Linked DNA regions of Rubripirellula amarantea. The protein of the gene in region 1 binds, or shares a complex with, the protein of each later gene. Links are inferred from orthologs where the notes say so. Each region holds a gene or a part of one and is shown in the gene's direction. Other genes may lie near its edges.

Region 1 (11,419 bases):
GGCGGCGGTAATGAGCAAGTGACCGAAAGGCTTGCCAGTCGATCCGACGTTAAGTGGTAACTGGTTTGGCGATCTCCGGCCTTAATGGCCGAGCTAGAACGTAACCATGCAGGCGAAACGGAATCAGGCTGATTGCTAAAGCGACACCGTAAGTCGCAACGACACGTGATACCGTGGGCCATCTTAACCATTGATCCCACGAGCCAACTCGGATAAACGCGGCGAGTGGTTCGGCGGCCAAGCCGATGCCCAAAACGGCAATGGTCATGAGTACTGCCAGGAACAGTCGTTTTGACTTTCCAAGGGTAAGCCATAGCGTCAAAGCCAATGTCAAATTGACGTAGGCGACCGGCCAAATCAGATAAGCGATGCGAGTCAATTCTTCGGCATCGGATAAGATCGGCCGAATCACCGCGAAGAGACTTGATGCGACTGCGGTAACCAGGAACAAGTCACGAATGGGCCATCGGCGATGCGTCGAAATCTCGCCCTTGGTAGATAGGTCGCATGGATTTCGCCTGGTAATGCGAAAACCAAACAGTCTTAGCGTCAATAGCCAAGCGAGGGCGGTGATGACCGGGAAGGTAACGCTGGCAATTGCTTGCCACGCAGTGGCAGGTTGGTTGCGAAAGCAAACAGAGATCAATCCAATTGCAACCGTGACAATCACGCCCAACGGAGCCACTCGACGAGTCCAGGCCGAGCGTCCGAAAGCGAACCAGACTGCACTTAGCGAGATCATGGCTGTCGCTATTCCTTGCGAGTACGCGTATGGCAACCGGCCCGTGTTACTGGTGTCCCCCACGATCAGTGCTCTTGCTGCAAACAGCAATAAAGGAGTCCCTAACATCACAAGGGAGGTCAATCCGGGTGGCGTCGTCTGGAAAACTGGACTGGTGCACCACGCCCAACCCAGCCAGGTACTGCCAACTAAGACAGCAATTAAAGACCATGCGACCCACTGAAATGGTCGGAAGGTCTTTACTCGTTTACCAGTGTGCGAATCAAAGACTTCTAACGAGCCACCGAAGCAGCGAGTCGATACGGCGACGTGGTCAGCGTCAATAAAAAGTCCCGTCCAATCATGACGCCCGGATGCAACGAACGAACAGCGAGGTTCTTCGCTCGCTCCTTCGTACACATACTTCCGCTGCGCTTCATCGTTGCTCTGCCAGAAACGAAGATTCGCTGAAGGCAGCCAATCTCCTAACTGCAGTTTAGTTATATCGGTTGGTAGCCACACCTGGCTTCGGTAATCGAAGATGTTTGAACGGAGGATAGAGTCGCTGGCCGTGTACAGCAAACCTTGTTGCAACGCGGGAGTGGTAAAGCTGGCGAAGTCGATCGTGCTGGGAATGGGATACTCTTGCACTACTTCGCCGGTCATTCCCGAGCGAATTTCAACCTTATCCATCGCTGAGTTCACGTATGCGATTTCAGAGGTCGGTGCTCCGAAGTTTGGTTCCGCAATGGGGGCCGACCGCCAACTGGCAATCAGTTCCGGCGATTTCATGTCTCTTATCGCGAACAATCGATGTTCAGATACACCTAGCGAAGCGGTGTCCTTATTCGAAGAAGGGAGCCAACGGATAGTGTGAACATTGTGCGTCCCTGGTATCCAGCTTACTTGGTCAGAAGGCATCATTAGTTGTTCATCGACAACGACTGATGTCGGCGAATTCAAATCAGCCAAATGTACCTTTCCGTTTTCACGATACACTACCAACGATCCGCAACTGTTGAGCAAGCCCGACGAAGGAAGGCGCATGTTGCGAGAATCAATCGTCGCCCCCGATATCGGATCAATAAGCAACCACCTTGCGTTATTTTCTTCAAGATCATTGCGCGATTTTGAAGGGAACTCGACGCAATTGAGAGATCCGTTTTCGTTGACACTATGCAGAGCGCGAAAGTGTTGCGTCACGATAGGACGAGTCGCAATTTCTCGTTCGAGGTCGATCACTAACGCCTCGGTAACACCTGGCCGTGATTCGATCGAGTTGCACATCACAACAAAATCAGGGTCGTGGTGGACAGCGAAAAAAAATCCTTCAGCTAGGTTGACCGCCGGAGCGCGAACAATCAGCGGAATCGTGATCCCAACTACGAGGATTGCAGCGACCAAAAAAACGATACGCTTTCCGTTGCTCGCAATTTTGTTCGTGCCGTTCATGCTGATTACGGCAACTCTCGAATTCGTATATTGCGAAACAGAATGGGCGCACCTTCACTTTCCAAGCAAAGGTAGCCTTCGCTAGGGTTGCAGTCCCGACCACCTGATACTTCCGCTCCGTTAACCCACAACCGCACTTCACCATTGATGGCGCGAACGTAGTAGTGGTTCCAGCTTCCGAATCCTTTGCTTCGGTCTTCACTAGGAAAGCTGCGGGATCCATTGGGCGAAAGTGGCTCAAACGGTGTCATCGTCGATTCGCCAACCGCAAACACGTCGCCGTTGGTGGAAAAGAAAAGAGGCGGCTTACCGCCGTCCCTTAAATACTTGGCTTTATAGCCATGGTCGAGCATCTGGATTTCAATACCAGCGTTGGGCAGTTCGTCGGGTGGCAGTTGGTTCAGCGCAGACTCAGGAACCCAAACGAAAACGCCTGAGTTACCCGCGAACTCTTTGTGTTGCCACTCGATCAGCAGTTCAAAATTCTTGTACTGCTTTACCGAACGCGTCACTCCGATGGGCTTTCCGCTGCCAATCGCCAATGACCCGTTCCAAACGAGCGTTTTGTCATCGCCATTGACGCGGACAAAGTCGTCACCATCAAGCATGACCCAACCGGGGCCATCGCCGTTAACGAGTGCGCCGCGAGGGTTGGGCTCGTCAGCGTAGCTTGGTGCGGCTAAGCAAACTGCGAGTATGGCAACGGAGAAACTGACGCGTCGGAGCATGGTGTACCTCGAGAACTAGTGCAGAGTTCTCGATTGTACACCGCTGGTTCGATGACGTTGTGCTACGTGAAGTGATAGTTCGCAGTTGCCCGGGATTCGAGAGCTGCCGTTACTTGCTACCGTAGATTGCCGGATTGAGTGATGGATCGTTGTACATCTTCATCTGTCGATAGGTCCGATGCTGGCGGCGACCAGCGAAGATATCGTCAAGTTGTTGCTGCAACGACTTTGATAGATCCGCGTGCTGTTGTTCACACAATGCAATTCGGTCAAGCACCTTTTGACGCTGTTCTGCATCAATGCCTTCACGATCCGCCTGTTCGCGGTAGTGATATAAGCGTAACGCCATGATCGACAAACGATCGATTGCCGAACCTGAGGTTTCGGTATTGATCGGCGCATCTTTCGCATCCACACCTGCCGACGCGATCATCGCGGTGATCGCGTCATCCACCTTTTCGATCATGTCATTACGGGCTTGATTGAGTTTATCAATAGCCCGTTTGACTTGAGCGATCTCTTGGTCCGTTGCGGACGGACTGCGAGCGGTATCTTCTTCATGCCACAACCGATAGTTGAACTCGTGTTGCTGGCATACGAGTGCTTCAATGCTCGTTTCCGATCCCGAAAAAGGATTGTCGATCGGTTCTCGGTGCCATCGTTCGACAGCATCGATTTGCAATTTTGTAAGTTGCGTAACCGACGGAAACGCTTGAGAAGCACTCATAAGATCAAACTTCCTTTTCTTCGATCCAGGTCATCATGCGACGCAGACCAAGACCAACTTGCTCAACACCGTGAAGTCGTTCGCGACGACGAGTGGTCTTGAAGAATGGCGCTCCGGCGCGGTTTTCGGAAATCCACTTGCGAGCAAATTCGCCAGTTTGGATTTCGGTAAGGATCTTCTTCATCTCGGCTTTAGTTTCAGCCGTGATGATTCGAGGTCCGCTAACGTAATCGCCGTACTCGGCAGTGTTTGAGATGCTGTAACGCATGTAGCTCAAACCGCCTTGGTAAAGCAGGTCGACGATCAGCTTCAGCTCGTGCATGCACTCGAAGTAAGCCATTTCAGGTTGGTAGCCCGCTTCAACAAGCGTTTCGAAACCAGCCTTAACTAACTCGCTCATGCCGCCGCAAAGAACGACTTGCTCGCCGAACAGGTCCGTTTCGGTTTCTTCGGCGAACGAGGTTTCGATCACACCACCACGAGTACCGCCGATGCCTTTAGCGTATGCCAAGCCAATTTGCTTGGTGCTTTCCGATGCGTCGTCGCCCAAAGCGATCAAGCAAGGAACTCCACCACCCTTTTCGTACTCGCTACGGACCAAGTGGCCGGGGCCTTTGGGAGCGATCAACAGTGTGTCGATGCCCTTGGTGGGGACAATTTGGCCGAAGTGAATGTTGAAACCGTGCGAGCACATGAGCACATCGCCAGGCTTCATGTTGTCTCGGATTTCGTTCGCGTAGATGTCACCTTGGACTTCATCGGGAAGCAAAACGTTGACGATGTCCGCCGCCTTGGTTGCTTCGGCGATCGACATAGGCTTGAAGCCGTGTGAGACAGCCAAGTCGTAGTTGGGCGAGCCCTCGCGTTGTCCGATGACGACGTTGCAGCCGCTGTCGCGAAGGTTTTGAGCTTGAGCGTGTCCTTGGGATCCGTAACCCAAGATGGCGATCGTCTTGCCTTTGAGGTGAGAAAGGTCAGCGTCGTTTTCGTAGTAAATCGTTGCAGCCATGGCTTTAATAAATGGTGTTCGGTATTGGGAAGGGGATGGTTTTCCGGTGCGTGTTTCGACGCACCTGATTCAATGAGTGGTATCGTCAACGATGCACACCAACGTCTGCGATCAAGCAAGACGTGGATGTCGATGTCGACTTTAGGAAGCAGCTCGCGACGCCGCGTTATCCGAGGCACGCGTTAGTTCGCTCGATGCGCTACGGACCATGGCAATGCGACCAGTACGGACCAATTCGCTAATGCCGTAGGGTCGCATACGTTCGATGAAAGCTTGGACCTTGTTTTCGCGGCCGCTAATTTCGACCATGATTTCGTCCGGTCCCACGTCGACGATACGACCGCGGAAGATATCAACCAGTTCACGCACTTCGCTGCGAGCATTGCCCGCAGGCGCTTTGACTTTCATCAAAAGTAAATCACGCTCAACGTAATCCCGGCTGCTGACGTCAAGAACCTTGACGACGGTGACGATCTTTTCGAGCTGCTTGCCGACTTGTTCCAAGACGCGGTCATCGCCGACGACGACGAACGTCATCCGCGACAAATGAGGGTTTTCGGTTTCACCGACTGCTAATGAGTCGATATTGAAACCGCGAGAAGCGAGCATGCCCGAGATATGGGCAAGCACGCCGGGCACGTTCTGCACCAGTGCAGAAATAACGTGTCGCTGGTTGGGATTGGACATCGGAAGTGCCGAACAGATTTCGGTAGATTCGAGAAACGGTGCCCACGAGTCGTATACTAGAGATCGCGGGGGGATGCGTGCGGGCCAGCTTTTCGGCCTCGACACGCGGAATTGGGGTTGGTTTAACCGCCACAGCCGAGCATCATAATTTTGGCCCGTATATCCAACAAGGGCTGCGATTTGCGGCACCGCCAGAATCAACCACTTTCAATCGGGTTTGACGAACGGTTACAGCATTCTGGGCAAAATTGACCACTTAGGTGCCCTGCCCCGCTCCCGCGACTTCCATTTCCCTTTCACTTTCGTCCTAAAAGCTCCCCCGCATGTCCTTTCGCATCGAGCTACCAGCCTACCGAGGCCCCCTGGACCTGCTGCTTTACCTCGTCCGCCGACACGAGGTCAATCTGACGGAAATGTCGCTTTCGAAGATTGTGGACCAGTATCTCGGTTACATCGAGCTCCTGCAGGAAATGGATCTGGGTGAGGTGGGCGACTTCATCGACTTGGCGAGCACATTGGTTGAGATCAAGAGCCAAGCGGTCTTGCCAAAAATCGAAGAAGAGACGGACGAAGAAACGATCGAGGATCCGCAGTCCGAACTTGTGGAGCGATTGTTGGAGTACAAGGAAATTCGAGACGCAGCGGCTATCCTGGACGAAATGGGCACCCGTTGGCAATCTCGTTACGAGCGGATGAGCGATGACTTGCCTTCGCGACGAGTGGACCCGGGTGATCAGCCGATCGTGGATCTCGAAATCTGGGATTTGGTCAGTGCGTTCGGTCGCATCATGCTTGAGTCAGGTGGTCCACCGCAGACCGAAGTGATTTATGACGATACGCCGATTCATATCTACATGCAGCGAATCCATGACCGGCTTCGTCAACACGATCGGCTTCCGCTCTTCGATTTGGTGGAAGGTGGTATCCATAAATCCGCTGTGATTGGATGGTTCTTGGCCACGTTGGAATTGACTCGTCACCATGGTGCAGCGGTCGAAGAGGGCGACGGCGGCGATATTTATGTCGTCAGGACGGCGAACTACAGCGAGTCGCTGGATGTCAACGAAGTGGACAATTACGGTGCGGAAGAGTTCAAGGCGGTCAACATGCCGGGAACTCCACGCTAAGATTCGTCCCTCTGCGCTTAAGTGACGCCGATTTTAAGTGACGCAGTCGTCGTACCTGTGATGAATCGTGATTCAATCGCAGACGATCGCCGAATGCGATTCTCCAACACTCGCTTCTGATATTCATGGTTGAGAACGTTCCCCTGTTGAAACACGCCCATGATGGCTTGACCATCGAGGGATACTCGCGCGCCGCGGTGCAAACCTGTTGGCGTATCAACGAACTAAAGGTTCTGTTTGATTGCGGGGTTCAGCCTTGGGACTTTATGGGCACCTCGACGATGTTCATCAGTCACTCGCACCTCGATCACATTGCCGCGCTGCCGGCGTACGTTTCTCGTCGACGTATGATGAAGATGGATCCACCGGTGATTTATCTGCCTGACTCTGCGGTCGATACAGCCTGGGACATGCTGCAAATGTTTCGCAAGCTCGATCGAGGCGCGATGCCTTGTGAATTGGTGGGTTTGATGCCGGGCGATAAGCACGACCTCAGTCGCGAATATGTCGTGACGGCGTTGCCGACCGTTCACACGATCGATTCGCTTGGATTCGTCATCCATCAGCGTCGACATAAGCTCAAGCCCGAGTTCCAAGGACTGCAGGGCAGTGAGATTCGTGATTTGAAACTTTCAGGCACCGAAGTTACCGAAGAAACTCAGATTCCTGTTGTTGCTTACACCGGGGACACGAACCCGAAAGGCCTCGACCAGAATCCCGTGTTCTTTGAGTCAAAGATCCTGATTAGCGAAATGACCTTCGTGGCACCCGAACATCGAACCGACAAAATCCACAAGCACGGTCACACGCACATCGATGACTTTCGCAAACGAGCCGATCGGTTCGAGAACGAACTCGTGATCGCCGCTCATTTGAGCACCCGATACAATGATGCTCAGGTCAAACGGTTCGTCAACAAAGGCTTACCTGACCAACTGGGCGGTAAATTGAAATTGTGGGTTTGATGACGAACGATCAGGAACCTCCCGGCGGCTGGCCTGTTCCTCGATCAGCCTACATTCATGTGCCCTTTTGTCGGCATCGTTGTGGATACTGCAATTTCAGTGTCGTGGCCGGTCGTGACGATCTTATCGCAAGGTTCATCGCGGCGATCGATCGTGAACTAAGCCTGCTAAATCGCCCTCAAATCGATACTTTGTTCATCGGTGGCGGAACGCCGACGCACTTGGATGCACCTGAGTTAGACCGCTTCTTAGGTTTGTTAGCAGAGCGATTTGAACTGTCTGAAAAGATTGAATGGTCTGTGGAGGCGAATCCAGAAGACATCGACGCCAACAAACTAGACGTGCTTGTTCGGCATGGCGTTAACCGAATGAGTCTGGGAGTACAGTCCTTCAATGCAGACAAGTTGGCGGTCTTGGAACGCGGGCACAGCGGTGTGTCGGCTACCGAGGCAATCAAAATGGTGGCTAGCCGAATCAAGAATGTATCCTTGGACCTTATCTTTGCCGCGCCCGAGGAAACGCTTGAGGTGTGGCAGGACGACTTAGAGACGGCACTCGAGTTGCCGATCGAACATCTTTCAACGTATGCGTTAACGTTCGAGAAAGGCACCTCGTTTTGGAAACGGCGTGAAGCCGGCCAACTGCATTCGCACAAAGAGGATCTTGAAATCGAAATGTATCAGCTCTCGCGTCAAATGACGGCCGGCGCGGGACTGGCTCACTACGAAATTTCCAGCTTCGCTCGCGTTGGCTCTCGATGCCGCCACAACATGGCCTACTGGGATGGACGTGGTTGGTTTGCTGCGGGGCCCGGTGCCGCTCGTTTTGTCGGAGGTCGCCGCGAGGTCAATCATCGCAGCACGACAACGTACCTGAAGAAAATGGAAGCCGATCATACTGTTGTTGCTGAGGTTGATGAACTTTCACCGACCCAATATGCCCGCGAACGTTTGGCGTTCGGTGCTCGCATGATTGACGGCATCGATATCGACGAAGTTTCACAGAGCTGCGGAGTCGACCTGCACACGTTGTGCAAGGAAGAATTTCAGCGCATTGAAGAGTCCGGTTGGGCAACGATTGCCAACTCGCACTTGAAGCTTACCGATGAAGGCATTCTTTTTGCCGACGCGGTTGCTCGCGAATTATTGGGTTGACCGCCTCGCCCACTTAGCCATGTCCAGGTGCCGTGAATTGACACGATTTCGCCAAAAAGCGTTGTGTTTTTGCGGCCTTCGCGTGACGTTGAGACCCTCGCGAATCGGCGTTTAATGCGTTTCAGCGTTGACGGGATTCTAGCTGGCATGCTAATCGAGCTTATCGGGTTCGTGCCGAATGATCGCATCGAAATGACGTATGGCGGTGTTTCACGGACCAGTACCAAAGGTTGGCACGATGTCATTCCCCGATATTGTGCCTTTCCATCCCTTTCGCATCGGTCGTCTCACGTCGTGAAACTGGGCTGTCCCTCCCAACGCATAAACAACGCCATGTTGATCATCTCTTGGATGTTCGCGACTGCTTCCCTTTGCGCGCCGATTGGCTGCAGCAATCGGGCACACAGCGATCTTTACCAGCAACGCATGGCTAGCGAAATTCGCGTGCTGGAAGACCAGCTCTACGACGCCGATTTTCAAAACCGAAAACTGCAAGATAAGCTGCAACGCTATGAGCAGCATGCGGAAGCCACTCGGATTCCAACGCCAAGCGACGTGGGGCTAAAGCCGCGACACCAGCATCCACCAACATCGAATCGCTTACTCGATACCAAGCCACTTCCGATTGAAGCCGGAGTTCCGGTTCCTGTTCCTGACTTGCATGCCAACGAACCACTCACTGATGAGCCCATGGGAGCATCAAGTGAGCCAACCCTTGATCATGGTTTTGAAGATTCAGAGCCCAGCGGTGAACTTGATATTCCCAATTTCGACATGGGTGAACCCTTTGATCCAAACGCGGGTGATAACGGTGCAGAGTCGAATGAAGGCGAAGACGAAGATAGTTTCGAAACGTTACCGCCACCAAGACGCAAGCCCCTGATCGATCCTACCGTCGATCCTACCGATTCGGACTTCAAGGACGATGCCTTCACTCCGCCATCGACAAAGCTTGCCGATCCCAAGCCTGCGGTTCCATCAGGCCAAACGCCTAAGAACGAGCCTTTCACTCCGCCCCCGTTGCAGCCTGCACCTGGCGGACCGATGCCTCCTGGCGAAAAGGACTTGAAAGTCGATCCAATCATTCCTGGGGAAGTCACACCACCGCCACCGAGCGGCGAACTTGAAGATCCGCCTGGCCGAATTTTGCTTCCGACCGGAGTAACTAATCCTACGGGTGTCCCAGATCGGTTGCGAATCCACCCTTCACTTTCAGTGGGCCATCGCGATGGTACCATGCTCGATGGCGCGACCATTGTTGTGGCGGCCCTTGATCGGTTAGGCCGAAATGTTGACTTGTCTCAATTTGACATTGAAGCCAACCTAAGTGTTGTCGTGCTAGACCCCACACGAGATTCAAGTGAAGCTCGCCTTGGCCGCTGGGATTTTACGCCCCAGCAAGTCGCTGCGATGATAGCCGAGGATTCGACGGTCGGATTGGAAATCCCGCTAAGCTGGACTGGCAAGCTACCGCAATCCGACAAAATCATCGTGCATGTCCGGTTGCGAAGTGATCAGGATGAAATGCGATGTGACGCAAAACTCGATTTGCGTGAACGAACCGCGGCGGCGACCTGGTCACCTCGTGGCGAGTAAACACTGATCATTCTTATGACGGCGTCTATTCGGCCGTTTTCGTCTTCGGTCGTTTTCGTATTCTTCCGGCACCCTTCGTTGCCGATGACGGCATCGCTACACTGTTGCTACCGCATCCGACACGGCGCAGCACGCCGTCTTCACAAATTTTCTCTACCACGGACGATGGATTTCGTATGAGCACCGCGACCGCTACCCTTCCAAGTCGAAAAGAAGTCAGTCCCGCGGACTGCTGGGACCTTTCAAGCCTGTATGCCGATGACCAAGCATGGGAGCAAGACTTTAAGAGACTCGACTCGCTGATCCCGACGTTCGAGACGTTTCGCGGCAAGCTTGGCGAATCTGCGGCGACGCTTGCGAAAGCTCTGAACTTTGACAACGACTTTGATAAGGTTGCCGAGAAGCTCGGGACTTATGCGTTCTTGAAGACCACCGAAGATCAAGGTGATAGTCACTACCAGGGAATGAAGTCACGCTATCAGAACTTGGCCGTTAGAGCGGGGCAGGCGGCTTCGTACATGCGTCCAGAGTTGCTGGCGATCGATCAGGCCAAAATGGATGAATTGATCAGCGATCCTGCTGTCGAACCTTATCAATTGCAACTCGAACGGCTCGTTCGCTATCGACCGCACACGCTTACCGACAACGAAGAGCGACTGCTCGCCATGCAAGGTGAAATGGCGGCGGCGGCTGGCAATGCGTTTCGTCAACTCAATGATGCGGACTTAAAGTTCGGTGAAATCACTGACCATAAAGACCGCAAATTGGAACTTTCGCATGCCACGTTCGGACAGTTGCTGATTAGTCCTGACCGAAAAGTTCGTCGAGGTGCCTTTCACCAGTATTACCAAGCCTTTGCCGCTCATGAGAACACGTTTGCCGCCACGCTGTGCGGAAGTGTTCAGCGAGACGTCTACTACGCGAAAGCTCGTAACTACACGAGTTCTCTTGAGGCGTCGCTGTTCCCCGATAACGTCCCGGTCGCCGTTTACGACAATTTGATTTCCGCAGTACGTGAATCACTGCCAAGCGTTCATCACTATCTCGATGTTCGGCGCCGCAAAATGGGGTTGAAGGACATTCATCACTATGACACGTATGTTCCGATTCTTTCGGACATCGAAAAGCATCACTCGTGGGATCAAGCTGTTGATGTGGTGCTTGAATCTCTGCAACCTTTAGGTGACGAGTATTTGGCAACGCTCGAAACGGGGCTGCGGGGTCGTTGGGCAGATAGGTATCCCAACCGTGGG
Region 2 (12,791 bases), 230 kb from region 1 along the record:
AGTGGAAAGGAGACGGTCTTTGAGTGCCGTATTCCATTTTCGCCAAGCGTCGTCCTGCAATTGATGCAAGGCTAGCGTGGCGTAGTACCAATAATAGTAGTTGTCTTGCCCCACACCCGGAAGTTGAGCCAGCAAGTAATTTTCGGCTTCGCGAATTTCCATCGCCGGAACTTTCTCGCCAATTAGCAACCGCGTAGCGAGTGCTTCGGCGGTCATCGTCCGCGAGGGGGCTTCGCCGCGTCGATAGGATGCCAAGCCGCCGGTTGTTCCCATTCGAACGCTCAACAGAAAACGTTCGATCCCGGCTATCGAATTCCTATCGAGAGTTACTCCCGCACGAAAGCCGGCGTCAAGTACCATCGCTTGCCAGCCGAGTTGGCTGAGGTCACCGGGATCGCCTCGCTTGTAACGCCAACCGCCGGTCGAAGGATTCTGCATGCGACGCGTGAATCCGATGGCGCGGTTGGTGGCATCGACGGCCGATGGGTCTTGTGTGATCGCAGCGGCTTCGCCCATCGCAAGCGCCGCCATCCCATGCGAGTATGTATTGGCGTAGATCGTTGCGTCACCGGCAAGCGATCCGTCAGGCTTTTGCTTTTGAATAAGGTAGGCTAGTCCTCGGTAGACATGATCAGCATGTTGACCTTCTTGGTGCGTGTGTCCGGCGCCAAGTAGGGCCAACAGCGAAAGTCCGGTCAGCGCCGATTCGCATTTCGTTCCGGCACCCGCGCGAGTCATTCCCAAGGGCGCACGTTCTCGGCCAGCACCCGAAGCGGCAGGATCCCATGCTCCATCGGATCGTTGCGAACGACACAGAAACGCAAGCGCTGCTTCCACAGCGGCTTCTGTGTTTTCGTCGCCACCGGTTTGACGTAGCGCGATTGTTTTGGCTTGACCCACACGAGCAGCAAAGTCGTTCGCTATTGCACCGGGAACGTTCGCCTTCGTGGCGGATGCATCCGGAAGATCGGTGACGCGAGTGGTGGGTGGTGGCGAAGGTTGCGGTTGGGGCTTGAGATGAGGTTGAGATTGGATTTGCGGGGCGTCGGTTGCAGCAGCGTTATGCTCGGCTGTCATCGCTGGTTCGAGCGACGCTTCCGTCTCGGGTTCGGGTGTTTCGATGGAATCGTCCATCGCGAACGCTTCATCGAACATGTCGCTTAACGCATCGCTTGAAAGTGCTGCGGCCATTTCGGCGGTGACCATCTCGGCAGCCACCAATTCGCTAGGGGCAAGTGTCTTGGACGCTGGTGTTTCTTCAGCGGGTAATGGATCCTGGTTTGGTTCGTTTTCTGGTTGGGGGGACGGTGCGGCTTTCGCAAAATCGGCCAAACTGTTGATGGGAAGCGGCGCAATGGTCGATGATTCGTCATCCGCCGAAGTGGTTTCGAAATCCAAGTTAGGATCGAACGTCGAGAACGAAATTTCGCTGTCGGAAGGATCGTTTTGCGTTTCGTTGGACGCCGTCGTCGCGCCCCCGTTAGATGTGATGAGGGGGACCAAGAAAATCAGCGCGACGTGCAGGGCGATCGAAAGAATGAGGCAGACGATGCCAGCGCCGCGACCGGTTTTTTCTCGGCGACGAAATAGCCAAATCGTGGCGAGCAATAGCGCAACGGCAGCGGCGGCGACCGCGTAGACCAGTCGCGAGTCCTCCCAGAAACCAGCGGGGACGTTCAACGCCGCATCCTTTGGGTGGCAATGCCGATCTGATCGACTCCCGCCACTCGCACAGCGTGCAGCACTTCGACCATCTGCTGCACTGATCCACTGGCTTCACCACGCACGGCGACTCGCATGCCAGGGTAGTTGGCGTGTTCGCTTTGTAGAGTTCGAGTCAACTGGTCAAGCGTAATGGGGGACTCATCCAGTGTGATTGTGCCATCGACCGCGATCGCTACCACGCGTTCGTCAGGAACCCGGGCCAGCGATTTCATTTCGCCCACACTAGGGACATTCACCTTGATTCGGCTTTCGGCTTCGCTGAACTTGCTACCGACCATGAAGAAGATCACGAGCAAGAACACGACGTCAATCATTGGCGTCAAGTTGATCGTGACGTCTTCACTGTTTTGGCGTTTGGACATCAGGCCGCTCGCTTTTTACGGTTTCGGTTGTTGCCGTTTTCTTCAAGACCTTCGGCTGAAATACAATCGACGACCCGTTGGCAAAGTTTGTCGATCTCACCCAAGTAGCGATCGGACTTGCTGCTGAAATACATGTAAGCGAGGTAAGCTGGAATCGCAACGGATAGTCCACCAGCGGTGGTGATAAGCGCGACGCTGATTCCCGAGGCCAACATTTCGGGGCGACCCATCGATTCTTGACTGCTGATAATTTCGAATGCCTGGATCATGCCCAGCACAGTACCGAGCAGTCCTAGCAGGGGTGCGACGTTACTGATGGCATGAAAGACTCGCAAGAATCGTTTGAGTCCATCGGCGACGCGGTCCCCGGCGTCCATGACGGCTTGTTCGACTTCAAACATGGGGCGACCCCATCGTCGAACCGCAGCGCGAAACACTTCGGCGACCGGGCAATCGAACTCTTCGCAGATCGCGGTGGCTTCTTCGTAGCTGAGTTGCCCATCTTCGACACATTCGGTGAATCGTCGCACAAATGGTCGTGGAATCACGCGGCTGCGGCGTAGCGCGATCATGCGTTCAAACGAAAGAGTCAACACAATGAGCGAACAGATTCCCAAAGGGATCATTAACCACCCACCTTGTGAAATCTTCTGGATGAAGGCGGGAACTTGCCATGGGGTTGGCTCGGCTGCCACTTCCGCATTCTCGTCGGTGGCCGCGAATTCTTGCGAGGAAGCGGGAATCGCAGGGATGCCGCCGGTTTGCGATTGAGGATACGCGGCCGGTTGATAGGCACCATTGTTGTAGTTTTGTGTTTGCCCGAAGTTTTGCGCTGGCGTGAACTGTCCCATCGCGTGCGGCATCGATGACATCCACCAAATCGAGCCGGCGCACAGCATCAGTAGCGCCGCCAATCGCGTCAGCAAGGGCGTGCTCGATGGTCGCATGATCCGCGATCGTGCGATCTGCGAGGATCGTGGCGGCGATGTCGTTCGTGATCGCTTAGAAGCGAGTGGAGATGGGTTCATCGTCTTATCGGGGGAGATAGATCGCGGGTGGATGCGGGTGAAATCGCGGCCATCCGCTTGCGTGCCGCATCGGAATACGGCGAATCGGCAAACCGGCCTAGAAGAGTTCCGTAACAAACCGTGGCCTCTCGTGTCCGCCCCAATTGTTCAAATGATTTCCCAGCCTGAACCAATGCAGCGGCCACCCAAGGCCCGTCCGGGTCAACACCTTCCACGCTTCGATAAGCATTGATGGCGTCGGTAAATTTATTTTGAAGGTAGAAGGTTTCGCCGATTAACCATTGAGCTCGCCCACGTAAATGTCGGTCGATGCCGACGCCTCGGATCACATTTTCGAGCAATGATCGTGCTTCGTCGAAACGTGAACGCCGGATCGCTAATTCAGCGGCTAGCAGATCCACCAACGTGACGGCAAATTCGTTATCGCCGCACGATTGCCGCGCCAATGAGATTCGTGACTCAGCCAAGCTCGTATCGTTTCCCGTGGCCGTTTCCGCCTCGGCACACCTCAGCAACGTTGCGAAATCGCTAGCATTGCGGGTGTCGGCGATGTGGCTCCACCACTCTCTCGCTTCGGAAGTCTTGCCCGTTTGCATCAGCGATTCAGCAAATAGTCGTTCGACTGCTACGCTACGTCCCGAGGTTGCACGGTCGATTGATTCGCTTTGCGCGGCCATGGCTAGCATTGACCATTTTTCGTTGCGGCCGGCCCACCGGCAAGCAGCTTCGCGAACTTTACTGGTGACTTGTAACTGCGGGGCGGGGGAAACATACATCGACGCCAACCACTCGGCGTCTTGGTCATCGAGTTGGTCCAGCAGATCCGTGGTCGCTTGACCTGACAGATCTTGACGGGCAAGTTTTTCGGCCATGAGTTGTGCTTTGTCAGCTTGTCCGACTTGGCATGCGACTCTTATGGACAGTCCCATTAATGTGGCAGACCAATCAAGGCTTGCTGAGTGTTCGCATTGGCCGAGCAGCCATCCGCGTACCGATTCGGGAATTTCGTCAAAACCTAAACCCACGTGACTTTCGACAAGCTCCTTCGCGGGAACGGAGTCGGGCCATCGCATCAGGAGGTCGGACAACATTCGTTGAGCGTCATCGACTCGGCCGACTTCCGTCAAACACTTGGCACAAACACGGGTCGCTTGCGCTGCATCGGGATGATCGGGGTAACGCTCGACGAAAGATCCCAATTGTTGCGCCGCTTGCAGAGGCTCGGTGGCTCGCAGTACCGTGGTCCAGGCTTGGCCCAGCAGCGCCGTGGCTTTTTGTTCCTCGTCGGCGAGCGCCTCGGCGGCTCGGTAAGCATCAGCGGCACTATCGAAGTTTTGTTCGTTCAGCGAGCTAGCGCCCATGCTAAACGCCAGACTAAGAAGGGCTTGGCGTTGGGGGGCCGCGATCAGGTGGGGATTGGCTGCAAGTTCTTCAAGTGAGCTTATCACTTGGACATGGTCATTTTGCCGAGTGGCGACCGAGATTAAAGCGAGCTGAATGACGGTTCGCTGGTTCGCAAAGCGAGATGTTGTTCCGTCTTGCGGTGTTTGCGTATCGCCTCGATGAGTTTGCTTGCCGGCTTCCTGGTACAACTTTGCTGCCATGTCCAGATTGCCAGCCTGTTCGAAGGCCCGAGCGGTTCGAACCAAGGTTTTGATCGCGCGATCGGGCGTGGTTTCGGACCAGTCGATACCTTGAATTTGGTCGCTGAGGGAATCAAGTTGTCCGGCCGCCACCGCCTGCTCGATCTGCGAAAGAGCGGAGTCACTGGCGCACGCCCACCCAACCGACAGCAGGCAATGGGCCGCTCCGAGCAAGATCAAGCGATGCAGATTCAGCGGCAAAGGGCTCATTCGGGTCCGAGGGCGGTGTGAAGCAAACCTATTACTTAAGCAAATACCCCAAATTGCCGCCCGATCGCAATCCCAGACTCCACAGGCGAGTTTTGGGCAAATCTGCCGGAAAGCCCTATATTTAAGGGGTTGGCGGCAAAACAGAGCTAGGCTCCCGAAGGGGTTTTATCTACTCTGGACGAGACAAATTGGCTTATCACCAGCCACATCTCGCCGCGAGCAACCTGCTTCGCCGTCTTCCTGTTCGTCCTCCGTTTGAAACCGATCATTCACCCTTCGCATGCTAAAAGCACTCGAGCTGGCCGGTTTCAAGAGTTTCGCGGATCGGACGCGTTTTGATTTTCCCGATGGGATCACCGTTGTGGTCGGTCCTAATGGCTCTGGAAAATCCAACATCGTTGATGCGATGAAGTGGGTGCTAGGGTCGCAGTCCGCCAAGAGCCTTCGCGGCAAGGACATGTCCGATGTGATCTTCAAAGGGTCTCAAACCCGCGGCCCCGCCGGAATGGCCGAAGTCACGATCGTTTTCGACAACGCCGATGGAGCGTTGCCCGTCGACGCACCTGAGGTTCACGTCACACGGCGAGTTTATCGCAGTGGCGAAGGCGAATACCTGATCAATGCTCAACCCGTTCGCTTGAAGGATGTCAAAGACCTGATTCGGGGCACCGGCATCGGAATCGATGCGTACAGCCTGATCGAACAAGGCAAAGTCGATAAGATGCTCAACGCTAACGCCAAGGATCGCCGTGCGATCTTTGAAGAAGCGGCGGGGATCAGTCGATTTAAAGCAAAGAAGATCGAAGCCGAACGCCGACTTGCCCGTGTGCAATCGAATCTGACAAGACTCGGGGACATCGTCGATGAGGTCGCATCGCGGCTAAAGAGTTTGCGATCGCAGGCCAGCAAGGCGGAAAGATATCGCTTGGCGACCGAGCGAATGAAAGAGCTTCGGTTGCAAATTGCCTGGACCGATTGGATCAACCTTTCGAGCGAACTGGAATCTGCTGCGACCGAACTGGCTACCGCGGCAGCTCGGCAAACGGAACTCGAAGCGCTTCGCACCGAAATGACCGAGCGGCGTCAAGCAGCGGATGCTCAGTTGCAAAACATCGCCGACGAGGCACGCGCGGTCGAATCCGAACGAAGCTCTGCACTCGGCCAGATCGCTCAAATGGAAGGTCGCCGCGACGCTGACCAATCCGCGATTGTCGATTTGCGTAAAGGCGTTGCAGCGTCGCTTCGACGTGCCAGATTGTTGCAAGCTCAGGCCGGATCGGCGGCTGCTGAATTGCGAGGCGCGAACGAACGGCTCGAAGACTATCGACTCGAAATGGAGGCTGTTCGGGCCCGCAGCACCGAAGCCGAGACGAATCGCGACAAAATTCAAAACGAAGCGAGTGAGGTTCGACGGCAACGTGATGAGGTAGGACGCCAACACCTTGCGATCGTTCGCAAAGTTGCCGACTTTCAGGCCCAGAATCAACGCATTGAACAACGTGTCGCCGAAGCTACCCGCACGCTGACCAATCTGGCTCGGCGATTAAGCACATCGCAGAATTACCTTGCGACCGCGCAAACTGAAGCGGAAGCGGCGACCGCGAAGGTGAAGCAACTCGACGAGGCCATCGCGGCGACGGGCAAGGAAGTCGAACTAGCCGACGCGAAGGTTTCCGAGAGTCGACGGATGCTGCAGCGCCGCCAAGAAGAGGTGTCCGCGCTAAAGATGCGACTGCAGGGAGTGACTGAGCGACAAAAAGTGCTCAGCGATCTTGAACGCCGCCAAGAAGGTGTGTCCGGTGGCGTGCAGGCCATCCTAAAGCAGATTCGTCAAGACAAGTCACCTTTCGCGAAACAACTTCATGGCATGGTGGCTGAGTGCTTTGATGTCGACGTTAAGGTCGCGCCGCTGATTGATGCCGCCCTGGGTGAACGTAGCCAATACCTGATCGTTGACGGTGGTGAAATTCAACAGGCGATCCTCGATGGCAAATTGAAACTCAATCATCGCGTAGGGCTGATTCGTATCGACGAACTGCCCGCCCGTCGTCCCGGCGATCGCATCCGTTTGGATGGCCTTCGCGGTGTGTTGGGACGCGGCGATCGAATGATTTCCTGCTCACCGACTTTGGAACCGCTTGCGCGGCACTTGCTAAGCAACACGTGGCTGGTCGATTCGCTGGAAACGGCTTTGGGGCTTCGGAAGTTAAGCGGCGCGGGCCTGCGTTTTGTTACGTCCAACGGCGAACTGCTAGAAAACGATGGTTCCACCGTGGTTGGCCCCTCCGCCGCAGCCGCTGGATTAGTCAGTCGAAAGAGCGAACTCAACGCATCCGAAAACGAAATCAAGCATTACCAATATCAGATCGGGGAAGCCGAAGCGGAAACGCAGCGTCTGGCTGCTCGGGTTGACGAAGAAGCGGCCGCACTGGGACGGATCGAAGTCGAACATCGCGGGCTCATCACACAACGTGCCGCCGCGGATGCCGAATGCCGACACACAATCGAACGACGACAGCAACAAGAAACGATTTGCGAAGAGATTGAAGTCGAGATTGCTGCGGCGACCACCTTGCGCGACAGTGCAACGACGGAACGTCTAAGTGTGCAGTCCCAGATTCAAGCCGGAAAGCAAGACGTTGAGCGGTTGGAACTTGAAACCGCTGAACTCGACGAGATGCTGTCGGAAACCCAAACGTCGTTGCAAACCGCGACTGCCGGAGTGATGTCGATCTCGGTGGAACTTGCCCGAGCTGAACAGAAACACGAGGCCTTAGCAGCAACTTTGGCTCAACAAAAACGCGACCAAAGCCAACGCGAAGCCGCCGTTGCTGAGGTTCGCGAGCAAGCCGACCTCGGGCGAGCTCGTATTGCCGATTTGAATACAAGGATCTTGGAAGCGTCGAACCGTCTTGCGGAATTGCAGTGGGACGTCGATCAAAGCGATATCCGGTTGCGAGAACTTGCCGGTGATGCAGCGGAAGTTCGCCGAACCAATCGCGACATCTTGAAGGCAAGCGAGCAGGCTATCAAAGACGCTGCCGCAGCTAGTGAGGCATTGCACACCATCACCGCGCGGAAAGATAACGCAATGCTGCGCCGCGAAACGTTGGCGTCACGGTTGTTGGACGATTACCAGATCGACTTGCAAGCCGAAGAGCCGCCGGAAGATTTTGCCGAGCCCGAAGACCGTGATGCGGTCGAGAATGAAATTGGCGACTTACGGGCACAACTTCAAAAAACGCAAAGCGTCAACATGGAAGCCCTCGAAGAACTCGAAGGTTTGCAAGCTCGCTACGACGAATTGCACGGGCAGTACCAAGACCTGACGGCTGCGAAAGATTCGCTGCAACGTATCATCGGTCGGATTAACGCCGATTCACGTCGCTTGTTCATGGATACGCTCGAAGCGATTCGACAAAACTTTCAATTGCTCTATCGCAAGTCATTCGGCGGTGGTCATGCCGACTTGATTTTGGAAGAGTCCGAGGATCCGCTCGAAGCCGGTGTCGAGATTGTTGCCACGCCGCCGGGCAAGCCGAGTTTCAACAACTCGCTGCTATCGGGTGGCGAGAAAGCGCTGACCGCTGTGGCTTTGTTGATGTCGATCTTTAAGTATCGACCAAGCCCGTTTTGCGTTCTCGACGAAGTTGACGCACCATTTGACGAAGCAAACATCGGTCGCTTTGTAACCGTGCTGAATGAGTTTCTTGATCACAGTAAGTTTGTGGTCGTCACGCACAGCAAGAAAACCATGACTGCTGCGACAACTCTTTACGGCGTGACAATGCAAGAATCCGGCGTTAGCAAACGCGTCTCGATCCGCTTCGAAGACGTCAGCGAGAATGGTGAAATCAGCGACGGCGAGGCTGCTTAGTCCTTCGTCGATCATTGCTGATATACTCCGCACTTGCTGACCTTTTCGACCGTTCGTGAATGAGTTGCGTGAATTCCTCTCCCCAACGCCAAAGTCGACGCCCAGTCCAAACTGATCTAGATCGCGCTGCGGCGGAACGCCAACGGTCCGGTGTGGCATCGCACCCGCATCGCTGTTTCGCGTTGGCGATCATGGGCGTCTTGTTCTCAATTGCACTTTCCGCATTGGTGTTCTTGGGATGTCGTGCTGCTGGACGCGATAGCGACCTGTTTCCCTGTTTGGTTTCGGTTGTTTCAGCTTGGGGGTTTGCGTCAATCGTGGGCCGGTTGTCCGGACGTTGGTTGAGCGTTGCTGTGTTGATAAGCACGTGCGGATCCATCTTGCTGGGCAAGTCCTTGATCGGTTTGCAACTACTGCCGGATTCCTCGTTGCGAGAAATCATGGGGGGAACTGCCACCGTCACGAATGCGTCGTTCTGCTTGTTGGCGCCGATCGTTGGTGCTGCACTGGCCGGGATGACCGAAATGGCTGGGATGACCGATCGCTGGAGTGGATGGTCATTGGATGAACAGAATAACGAGGGTAAACGCGATGAGCTGGAAATGCGGGACGAACCGACCGTTGACGCACGCGTGCCGTTTACTCCGATAGGTTGGGCAGCCATGGCGGCTTGGTTGTTGTTGGTAGCGGTGTTCTACACGATTGGGGGAACAGGTGATCGAACTGGATTTCGCATGATCACGGTCCCTTACGATGAACTGAGTGCGAATCAATCGTTGCTCGGGTTCAGCGTCAGCATGGCAAACCGCCCGATGATGGTGGAAACCATCTCGGCCGTTGACCAAGTGACCTGGTTTGCTGGTGGAGTCCGCAGCGACAGCAACTTTCGCTTCTTGCGGTCTGGCTACGCGTTTTTGGCGGCTCAGTTTTCGCCCATCTGCAGCCCGCGAAATTCGTTGCTCGTCGTCAATTTCTTAAGCTGGTTGGTTTGTCTGGGTGTCTTGTGGAGGCTTGCCGATCGTTGGTTCATGTCTTCGGTGGCTGCCGCGTTCAGCGTTTGCATCGGCGCGGTGGGACTTGGATTCGGCGTTCTAGTTAACGATACGACGCCGCACTTGTTGTCGTTCGCGATGTACTTCGTCGGAATCGCGATGATTAGCGAATTTAGCCTGGGTAACCAACGGCAAAACTGGCAGACGCATTTGCTGTTTGGACTTGTTTTTGGTTCGATGAGCTTGGCCTACAACGTCGCTCAGATGCTGTTGTTGGTTTACTTGGCTGTGTCTTTCCGAACGCAGCGACTCGCTCATTTACTAGCCGCCACATCGCTTGCGTTGTTGTTTCGGCCTGTCTTGCGTTGGATCCTGCCTGGATTAGGGATCAACGTCGTGGAAGTCGAGGGAGCTTACTTATCTCGAGCGATAGATCATTGGCGTGAATCCTTCGAGCAGGGGATCGTACATTTTGTCGGCGACGTCGTTCGCTACACCGCCGAGATCGTGACCTCGTTGGAATCACCTTGGACATTGGCGCTGGGCGTTCTCGGATTGCTGATGATTCGAGATCGCTCAAGACTTTGGCTATGCTTCATGACGATTGCTTCACCGGTTGCTGCGTGTCTCGTGTTTGCACCGGTGGCAACTGCTCGAGGCTACGTTGTGTTCGGAGCGAGCGTCGTCATTTACCTGGGTGCGGGTTTCCTGTTTGCCAATTTGATCAAGCGTCCGGGAAAGCAACGTGTTGTTGCTTGGCTTTGCCTGGCGACATTATGCGTGGGGCAATTAGCATGGACGACGTCCCACTATCGTGGCTGGACTGCGCCATCGAAGGCATTCTTCTTGGGTTGGGATCAGGGCAGTCCACTGTTGACCGAGTCTCCGGTCCTTTTGAATATGACGGGCAATGAACCACTGCCGAAAGTTTTTGGTGGCAATGCTTCATTTGTGGATGGCGGTGCGATCGAAACCGCGCTGGCGAGCGAGGTGTTTCCAAGATGGCTGGTCCTGGCGCAATTGAGTCGGTTGCCATTTGTGGCAGCGGTCCTACTCGTTGTTAATTCGCTACCGATTCAACGACCGACGCGTCGTTGGAGTTCAGGATTGATTGTGGTCTGGTTTTTGATCACCTCACTGATATCGTTTGCTGTTGTTGATCAGCAGCCTTTCGTATTCGACTGCATGAACGCGATTGAGTTGGGTGAGAAAGAAGCGATGACGTATGAGGTCGATGTATCAGAAGATGTGCGTCGCGAGATGAGCTTGGTGATGACGGCACACCCAGACGCCAATATCGAGTTGTATTTGGGTGCATCGCAGTCGGTCGACGTGCGTTGGCAAGCTGATGACAAGGACGTTGCGATCCAACAGAACGATCGCGGATTGCGGCAGGTCTTGCTCGCGAAGGATTCCGAACTGATATCCCATTCGCAACGTTGGAAGTTCTCAATTGCAGGTGTCCCTGGACAACGAGCAACGCTGGGGGGATGGCAGCGAGTAGAATTGCAAGGCAGGCGTTTGGTTAGCGATGGCGAAGCGAAAATGACTCTTCCGGGAATCGAAGTTCGGATTCGTGACCGGGCAACGGGTGTTCTTATGCTTGCGGTGTTCTAAACTGCTTTGACGATCGACCTTGCGACTTATCTACTTCCATCGCGTTATTCCCTATGATCCATGTTTCCGTAGTGATCCCCGCTTATAACGAAGAGGCCTCGGTTGCGGGGGTCGTGAGGGCGGTTCGGAAGAACTTAAACGACCACAACATCGCACACCAAATTGTGATTGTGGTCGATGGAGCGACGGATAACACCGAGGCTGTCGCACGAGAACACGCGGATCTAGTTATCGTCCATCCGCAAAATCTTGGTTACGGGCAAAGTTTGAAGAGCGGAATCGTAGCGGCCAAACATGACCTGATTGCCATCACGGATGCCGACCAAACGTACCCGGTAGATCGCTTGCCGCAATTGATCGATCTCGCTCAAAAATTTGACATGGTCGTTGGCGCTAGAACAGGCTCGGTCTATCGCGGCAGCATGACTAAGTGGATAGGCCGGTTTGTCTTTCGGCAGCTTAGTCAATTCTCGGCGGGTCGAAGTATTCCCGATATCAACTCGGGCATGCGTGTGTTTCGTCGCAGCATGATTTTGCGATTCTTGCCGGTGATCAGCGCTGGGTTCTCGTTCACGACAACCGCGACGCTTGCGTACATGCACAACCAATTGACGGTTCATTACATTTCTATCGCTTACCACAAGCGAGAGGGACGATCGAAGGTGCGGCACCTTCGCGATTCGTTGCGGTCGCTTCAGATCATCACCGAGGCGATTCTCCGTTACAATCCAATCAAGTTGTTCATCTTGCTGGCCGCTCCTCTGGCGATGGCTGCCGCAATATGCGTCTTGTTTTCGGCAGTTGGGTTGGGGGCAGCTTCGTTCATCGCCGGAGTCATCTTCGCTAGTGCTGCGGTGCTAGTCATGGCGGTTGGTTTTCTCGCTGTCGCGCTGCTTCCCCAACGAGAGTTTCTGCATTCTCAATACCTTATGGGAGTGAATCAAAACGAGCCAACTGAGTTGGACTCAACAACATGAACGACTCGCAGAAACCGGCATCACTGACCTCGTCGCAACCGGATCAAGCACCAGATCCAGTGGGCGCGATGACGATGAGCCCCGCCATGCACCAGATGAGTGCGTATCCGCGTTACCTAATGTCCCTTGTCACACCGGTTTTAGGCGATCGTGTTTGGGAAATTGGCGTGGGACATGGACAGTACACTGCTGAGTTGCGACGGCAATCGCGTTGTGTTCTGGGGACTGACATTGACCGCGACTGCTTAAGCTCCGTGGAACGTCGTTTCAAGGATGACGATCAGGTCCGAACCGGTTGGATTGATCTTCGCGATCGCGATAGCGTGCAGCAGCATCGCTCTTTTGGTGCTGATTCCATCA

What was found.
Region 2: the proteins of Pla22_RS21560 (region 1) and smc are in contact, whole or in part, in a crystal structure (PDB 3ZGX), measured with the Bacillus subtilis proteins. The link is inferred for Rubripirellula amarantea from one-to-one orthologs.

What each region holds. Positions count from the first base shown.
Region 1 is NZ_SJPI01000003.1:421,658-433,076, reverse strand. The notes cover bases 4,776-7,549. They hold Pla22_RS21560 (segregation and condensation protein A), read left to right. Parts: upstream 4,776-5,647; coding sequence 5,648-6,451; downstream 6,452-7,549. Other genes in these bases: hemW (radical SAM family heme chaperone HemW), read left to right, coding at 7,416-7,549; Pla22_RS21555 (MBL fold metallo-hydrolase), read left to right, coding at 6,577-7,416; ilvN (acetolactate synthase small subunit), read right to left, coding at 4,779-5,324. Outside these bases: Pla22_RS21590 (protein kinase domain-containing protein), read left to right, coding at 1-60; Pla22_RS21585 (hypothetical protein), read right to left, coding at 50-2,173; Pla22_RS21580 (3-keto-disaccharide hydrolase), read right to left, coding at 2,179-2,901; Pla22_RS21575 (DUF4254 domain-containing protein), read right to left, coding at 3,011-3,628; ilvC (ketol-acid reductoisomerase), read right to left, coding at 3,633-4,637; more of hemW, read left to right, coding at 7,550-8,570; Pla22_RS21545 (recombinase family protein), read left to right, coding at 8,904-10,166; pepF (oligoendopeptidase F), read left to right, coding at 10,343-11,419. UniProt on the Bacillus subtilis protein: Participates in chromosomal partition during cell division. May act via the formation of a condensin-like complex containing Smc and ScpB that pull DNA away from mid-cell into both cell halves.
Region 2 is NZ_SJPI01000003.1:649,100-661,890, reverse strand. What follows is about bases 4,900-9,045. They hold smc (chromosome segregation protein SMC), read left to right. Parts: upstream 4,900-5,248; coding sequence 5,249-8,845; downstream 8,846-9,045. Other genes in these bases: Pla22_RS22470 (hypothetical protein), read left to right, coding at 8,914-9,045; Pla22_RS22480 (tetratricopeptide repeat protein), read right to left, coding at 4,900-4,968. Also shown: Pla22_RS22495 (prenyltransferase/squalene oxidase repeat-containing protein), read right to left, coding at 1-1,680; Pla22_RS22490 (ExbD/TolR family protein), read right to left, coding at 1,677-2,087; Pla22_RS22485 (MotA/TolQ/ExbB proton channel family protein), read right to left, coding at 2,087-2,959; more of Pla22_RS22480, read right to left, coding at 3,112-4,899; more of Pla22_RS22470, read left to right, coding at 9,046-11,454; Pla22_RS22465 (glycosyltransferase family 2 protein), read left to right, coding at 11,508-12,431; Pla22_RS22460 (class I SAM-dependent methyltransferase), read left to right, coding at 12,428-12,791. UniProt on the Bacillus subtilis protein: Required for chromosome condensation and partitioning.